2 linked regions of the Microbulbifer sp. GL-2 genome follow. The protein of the gene in region 2 interacts with the protein of the main gene of each other region in a pairwise test. Links are inferred from orthologs where the notes say so. Each region holds a gene or a part of one and is shown on either strand. Other genes may lie near its edges. The genes, in order: leuS and ligA.

Region 1 (3,256 bases), 680 kb from region 2 along the record:
TATTTCGCAACAATATTCACCAGCTTACCCGGTACGACAATAACTTTGCGTACTGTGGCATCGCCAATAAATTTCTGCACGTTTTCATCTTCCAGGGCCATTTTTTCCAGGCTCTCTTTATCAGCATCGGCCGCAGCTTCCAGCTTGGCGCGGACCTTACCATTGACTTGAACCACCAGTGTGATGGTTGAGCGCACAAGTGCTTTTTCATCCACTTGAGGCCAGGGCGTATTAATCAGGGCACTGGAGTTGCCCAGTACCTGCCACAGTTGGTGGCAGATATGCGGCGCGATAGGTGCAAGTAATAGTACCGCGGCCTGCAGAGCTTCCCGCTCAACGGCAAGACCCTGTTCGCTATCGCGCTCTGCCAGTTTATTCACTTCATTGAGCAGCTCCATAACTGCGGCAACGGCGGTATTGAAAGTCTGGCGACGGCTGTAATCGTCACCCACTTTCTGGATGGTTTCGTGGGCTTTGCGGCGCAATTGCTGCTGCTTGTCGCTCAGTGACTGCTGATCAATCTCAGCTTCGCTGGAGCCGGCAGCAACATGGTTGTGAACGGTTTTCCAGAGTTTGCGCAGGAAGCGGCTGGCGCCTTCCACACCGGCGTCGTGCCATTCCAAGGTTTGTTCGGGGGGGCTGCGAACATGGTGAACAGGCGTACCGTATCGGCACCATACTGCTCAACCGCCGCATGCGGGTCTATGCCATTGTTCTTGGATTTGGACATTTTCACCACGCCACCGGCAATAATCTCTTCACCGGTTGCACGTTCGATAGCCTTGGTGGGCTTACCCTTTTCATCGCGCTCGACATCCACGTCGGCTGGGTTGATCCAGGTTTTATGGCCGTGTTCTTCTTTATAGAAAGATTCGGCTAGCACCATGCCCTGGCACAGTAACTGCTTGAAAGGCTCGTCACTGTTTACCAGACCTTCATCACGCATCAGTTTGTGGAAAAAGCGTGCGTACAACAGGTGCAAAATTGCATGCTCAATACCCCCCACATACTGGTCTACAGGCAGCCAGTAGTTGGCGCGATCCGGGTCGAGCATACCTTCCTCAAAATCCGGGCAGGTGTAGCGGGCATAGTACCAACTGGATTCCATAAAGGTGTCGAAGGTGTCGGTCTCACGTTCAACAGGAGTGCCGTTGAGTTCATCCTTGCGCCACTCAGGATCGGCCTTGATCGGGGACTGGACACCGTCAAGCTCCACATTTTCTGGTAACAGGATGGGGAGTTTCTCAGCTGGTACCGGAATTTCTCCGCCATCGGCGAGGTTGAACATCGGGATGGGGGCACCCCAATAACGCTGACGGGAAACACCCCAATCACGCAGGCGGTAATTGGTGGTCACCCGTCCCTTATCGGCAGCCACCAGTGCTGCGGAGATTGCGGTAAAGGCACTATCGAAATCCAGACCATCAAAGCTGCCTGAATTTACCAGTCTGCCCTTTTCTGTGAAGGCTTCCTTTTCCAGGTCAACGGTTTGGCCATCGGCGGCTTCAATAACCTGTACTACGGGCAGTTGATACTTCTGGGCAAATTCCCAGTCGCGTTGGTCGTGTGCCGGAACTGCCATGACGGCGCCGGAACCGTAATCCATCAGTACATAGTTGGCTACCCAAACAGAGACTTCCTCACCTGAAATGGGGTGAACAGCTTTCAGTCCCGTATCCATGCCTTTCTTGTCCATAGTGGCCATATCGGCTTCGGACAGAGACTGTTTTTTACACTCGGTAATAAAGGCTTTCAGCTCCGGGTTGCTCTCTGCCAGCTCCAGGGCGATAGGATGTTCGGCGGCCAGGGAAACATAGGTCACGCCCATCAGGGTATCCGGGCGGGTGGTGTAGACATCGAAGTGGTCCATACCAGCCACTGTCTTGGGCAGGGCGAAGCTCAGTTCCACACCGCGGCTTTTGCCTATCCAGTTGCGCTGCATGGTGCGCACCTGTTCGGGCCAGTCGGGCAGCTTGTCGAGGTCATCGAGCAGTTCTTCTGCGTAATCTGTGATCTTGATAAACCACTGGGCCAGCTCGCGGCGCTCCACTGTAGTGCCGCAGCGCCAGCAGGCCCCGTCCTCTACCTGTTCATTGGCAAGCACAGTCTGGTCGTGGGGACACCAGTTCACGGCAGAGTTCTTCTTGTAAACCAGGCCCTTCTCGTACAGGCGGGTAAAGAACCACTGCTCCCAGCGGTAGTAAGAGGGCTGGCAAGTGGCCAGTTCCCGTGACCAGTCGAAGCCAAAACCAAGGGCTTTTAACTGGCCCTTCATGTAATCGATATTGGCATAGGTCCATTTGGCCGGGGCGGTTTTGTTCTGGATTGCAGCGTTCTCAGCTGGCAGTCCAAAGGCATCCCAGCCCATCGGGTGCAGCACGTTTTTACCCTGCATACGCTGGTAGCGGGTGATTACGTCGGTGATGGTGTAATTGCGCACATGGCCCATGTGCAGTTTGCCGCTGGGGTAGGGGAACATGGATAGGCAGTAGAACTTTTCCCTGCCGGTGTCTTCCTTAACCTCAAAGCTCTTCTGTGCCTCCCAGAATTCCTGGGCGGAAGCTTCGACTGCGGAGGGGTTGTACTGCTCTTCCATCGATTGGGGACCTATACTCTGTGATCAAAAATTTGCGGGGAACCGTTCCAAATATTGGGTGGGACTGCCTGTGATCTGTAATCTATGGGATTGATCGTGATCAATTGCCGTCCCCAGGGCATCCTATAGGATGCACAAACGCGAGATTATAGGAGGGATACCGTGACGAAGGAACCAAAGTTACCACCGAAGGATGATCTGGCCGATGAGTTTCGCGAGGATCTTGAAAATCTGGTTGAAGGAGAACTGGCGGTGGAGGACCTTACTGCCAACAAAGTTGCTTTTCTTCGCGCTTGGTTAAAAGATGACCTGCACCGTGCATCGGATTACCTGCAAGGTCTTGGGGGAGAGTTACGAACCCTGGAGGAGCGCGGTGGCGACTGGCTGTTGAATGCAGCAGATCCAACAGAAACAGCGTGGCCCAACCTGATGCGCTGTATCCGTGAGGGTAAGCCCTGGGCACTGGCTGGCGAATACGTGGGGGCGGACGAGGAATTACAATGCCTTGGGTGTGGCTATCGGGCTCTTCCACCGGAGAACACCCAGATTACCCCCTGTCATCGTTGTGGGTACGGGTGTTTCCGCCAAATTGAGGGCGGTCTCGAGTATTGATCGAATTTCACACGGTAATGACCAACCTACTAATGCCGCCACTGGCAC
Region 2 (3,312 bases):
ACTAGACGCTGACACGCCCCTCCTGTGTCCATTCACAGCGTACCTGCATATCGCCACTGCCGGGTTCATGGTAAAGGCCTGCCGCCTCCCAGCTGAAAGAATGAACGCCGGACAGCTCAGTTTCCAGGTGCACCGTTGCCGACACCCAGTACATACTTTTCAAAAGTTCTTCAAATTTCAGGATCCACATATCCCACTCATACTCTACCGCACGGTATGAGGCTCCAAAGTGGATCACATCCGTCTGGTATTGGGATTGCTTTACCTTGATGGTAGGGATGGAAAACATATCGCGGCAGAGGAAGGGCCATTCATCCGCGCTGGGCAGGGCCAGGACCGCATTGCGGTTCACTCGGCGACGTTCGCTGCCACCGCTGAGACTATTACTGTCTTTAATACAACCGTAAACTATGGATTCCTGATCGCCCTGAAGCATTAATTCCATTCCTTACCGCAACGCCACCGGACATCAGGTACCCAGGGCAAAATAGATCTAGGAGATGCACTTTAACGGCGAAGCGACCAGAAAGCCATAACTCTGCGGGCGATCACCTGTATTGCACAGTGTTTCACTCGTTTTTCACAATTGGCTTGCGCTATTTAACGGAGGTTGCGGGCACTGTTTCACGGTACCCGCAAACCTGAATTAAATTTCAAACCCCCATTGACGCAACATTTCCATCAGTCCCTCTTCATCCATCACCGGAATTTCCAACTCCCGCGCCTTGTTCAGTTTTGAACCAGCACCAGGGCCCGCCACGACATGGCTGGTTTTCGCCGAGACACTGCCCGCCACCTTGGCGCCGAGTCGCTGTAGATAATCCTTGGCTTCACTGCGGGAGAGGGTTTCGAGTTTTCCCGTAAGCACCCAAGTCTGACCCGACAGGGGTTGTTCTTCACCGCCGATTTCCTCTACTGGCCAGCGCACTCCGGCCTGGCGCAGTGCTTCAATTTCCTCTTGGGCGTGAGGCTGGTGGAAAAATTCAGCAACAAAATGCGCCACCACTGGGCCCACATCATCCACTTCCTGCAGTGCCTCTTCGGTGGCCGCCGCCAACTCCTCCAAGGTGCCAAAGTGCCGCGCCAGGTTGCGCGCGGTAGCTTCGCCCACCTCGCGAACACCCAGTGCATAGAGAAATTTCGGCAGGGTTGTATCTTTACTGTGCTCCAGGGCATCGAGCAGGTTCTGTGCCGACTTTTGCCCCATACGTTCAAGCCCCGCCAGCTGCTGCAGATCGAGGTGGTAGAGCCCGGAAACCGAATGCAACAACCCCTCGTCCACCAACTGCTCCACCAGCTTGTCACCGAGGCCGTCAATATCCATCGCCTTGCGTGAAGCGAAGTGCTTGATTGCCTGTTTACGCTGGGCACTACAGATCAGGCCGCCACTGCAACGGGCCACGGCCTCACCGGGTGTTGATTCCACCGGCGAGTCGCACACTGGACAGTGAGTGGGAAATTCGATGGCGCGGGCATCGCTCGGGCGTTTGCTCTCCACGACAGAAACCACCTGCGGGATTACATCACCGGCACGGCGAATAACCACTGTGTCGCCAATCATAACGCCAAGGCGCTGGATTTCATCGCGGTTATGCAGGGTTGCATTGGACACTGTCACCCCGCCGACAAATACTGGCTTCAAGCGCGCGACCGGAGTCACCGCGCCAGTACGGCCCACCTGGAATTCCACATCGACAAGCTCTGTCATCTCTTCCTGTGCGGGAAACTTGTAGGCCATGGCCCAGCGCGGTGCACGAGCAACAAAACCCAATCTCCGCTGCATGGCAATACTGTTGACCTTGAAGACGATACCGTCGATATCGTAGGGCAGGCTCTCACGCTTCTCCCCCAACTCTTTGTAGTAATCAATACAGGCTTGGATATCCGCTGCCACACCCATCTGGCTGTTAATACGGAACCCCCAATGCCCGAGTAATTCAAGGGTTGCCACATGCTCCCCGGGCAGGTTCGCCCCCTCCACCAGGCCGGTACCATAGACACAGAGCTCCAGTGGTCGCTGCGCGGTAATGCGGGAGTCAAGCTGGCGCAGGCTGCCAGCGGCGGCATTGCGAGGGTTGACGAACAGCTTTTCACCGGCGGCGGCAGCTTTGCGGTTCAGTTCAGCAAACCCTGCCTTGGGCATGTAGATTTCACCGCGTACCTCAAGCACAGCGGGTATCTTTGCCACCCCTTTAGCCTGACGCAACCGCAGAGGCACCGACCCCACCGTACGTACATTCTGCGTTATATCCTCACCAGTGGTGCCATCTCCGCGGGTGGCTGCGCGCTCAAGAATCCCTTCTCGATACAGCAGGCTGATAGCGATGCCATCGAGTTTTGGCTCGCAGGCATATTCGATTGGTCCCTTGCTGTTCAAACGCTCACAGACACGGCGATCGAACTCCAATAGTTCTTCATCGCTGAACGCGTTATCGAGTGACAGCATCGGCACTTCATGGCGTACTTCGGTAAAGGAGGACAACGGTTCGGCACCAACCCTCTGGGTGGGCGAATCAGGAGTCCGCAGTCCAGGGAACTGCTCCTCCATATCCTGTAATTCCCGCAAACGGCGGTCGTATTCCGCATCCGGCAACTCCGGATCATCCAGTACGTAATATTGATAATTGGCTCGCTGGAGCAATTCATGCAACTCCTGCGCCCGCTCGCGTTTCTGTTTGGGGATAGTGTGTGTGGTCATCAATTGTTCGAATGAAAAACGGATTAATTTAAAAAATTAAACTTGATATACAGCAGCGGCCCCAGCTCGCGGCTAAAACCCCAGGGGTTCAACCGCGGCCTGGGGCCGCTGCTATCAATAAATAAAGAAGTTTGCTATTAATTCTGCGCCATGGCCAGTGCCCGGCGGCGCTGGTATTCCATTACACGCTGGCGGTAATGCTCGGCAGTCTGCAAGGTAAAAACACTGCGGTTTTCATCCTTCAGTTCGCCACCGAGCAGCTTGGCAATGGTGTAAGCAGTGGACAGCAACTGGTCGAAAGCCTTAATCGCCTCCCCCTCAACCGGTAGTGCCAGAAACAGGCTGACTCCGGGTGTGGCAAACTCCTCCATCTGCGCAAGATCAAATACCCCCGGCACAACAATATTGGCCAGACTGAAAATAACCGCTCCATCGGCACCACCACCCTCGTGGTAGTGAAAGATATTCATTTCACCGAAACGCATACCTGAGGCAACCATCACACGCAGCAGATCGTTGCCCTCAAAATAATCCCCTTCTGGTGCCATCACATTGATGACCAAAACCTCATCGCGTACAGCTGCCCTTTCCTCAGGGTACTCTTCAGCCGATGG

Evidence for each region.
Region 1: the proteins of ligA (region 2) and leuS interact in binary tests that used the Escherichia coli proteins (3 or more experiments, as listed by UniProt). The link is inferred for Microbulbifer sp. GL-2 from one-to-one orthologs.

Annotation. Positions count from the first base shown.
Region 1 is NZ_AP019807.1:2,580,162-2,583,417, forward strand. Bases 50-2,982 are described here. They hold leuS (leucine--tRNA ligase), read right to left. Parts: upstream 2,597-2,982; coding sequence 503-2,596; downstream 50-502. Other genes in these bases: GL2_RS21910 (class I tRNA ligase family protein), read right to left, coding at 50-602; GL2_RS11205 (hypothetical protein), read left to right, coding at 2,759-2,982. In the rest of the region: more of GL2_RS21910, read right to left, coding at 1-49; more of GL2_RS11205, read left to right, coding at 2,983-3,208; GL2_RS11210 (YdcF family protein), read left to right, coding at 3,205-3,256.
Region 2 is NZ_AP019807.1:3,260,929-3,264,240, reverse strand. What follows is about bases 173-3,161. They hold ligA (NAD-dependent DNA ligase LigA), read right to left. Parts: upstream 2,699-3,161; coding sequence 647-2,698; downstream 173-646. Other genes in these bases: zipA (cell division protein ZipA), read right to left, coding at 2,836-3,161; GL2_RS14315 (hypothetical protein), read right to left, coding at 173-436. Also shown: more of GL2_RS14315, read right to left, coding at 2-172; more of zipA, read right to left, coding at 3,162-3,312. UniProt on the Escherichia coli protein: DNA ligase that catalyzes the formation of phosphodiester linkages between 5'-phosphoryl and 3'-hydroxyl groups in double-stranded DNA using NAD as a coenzyme and as the energy source for the reaction.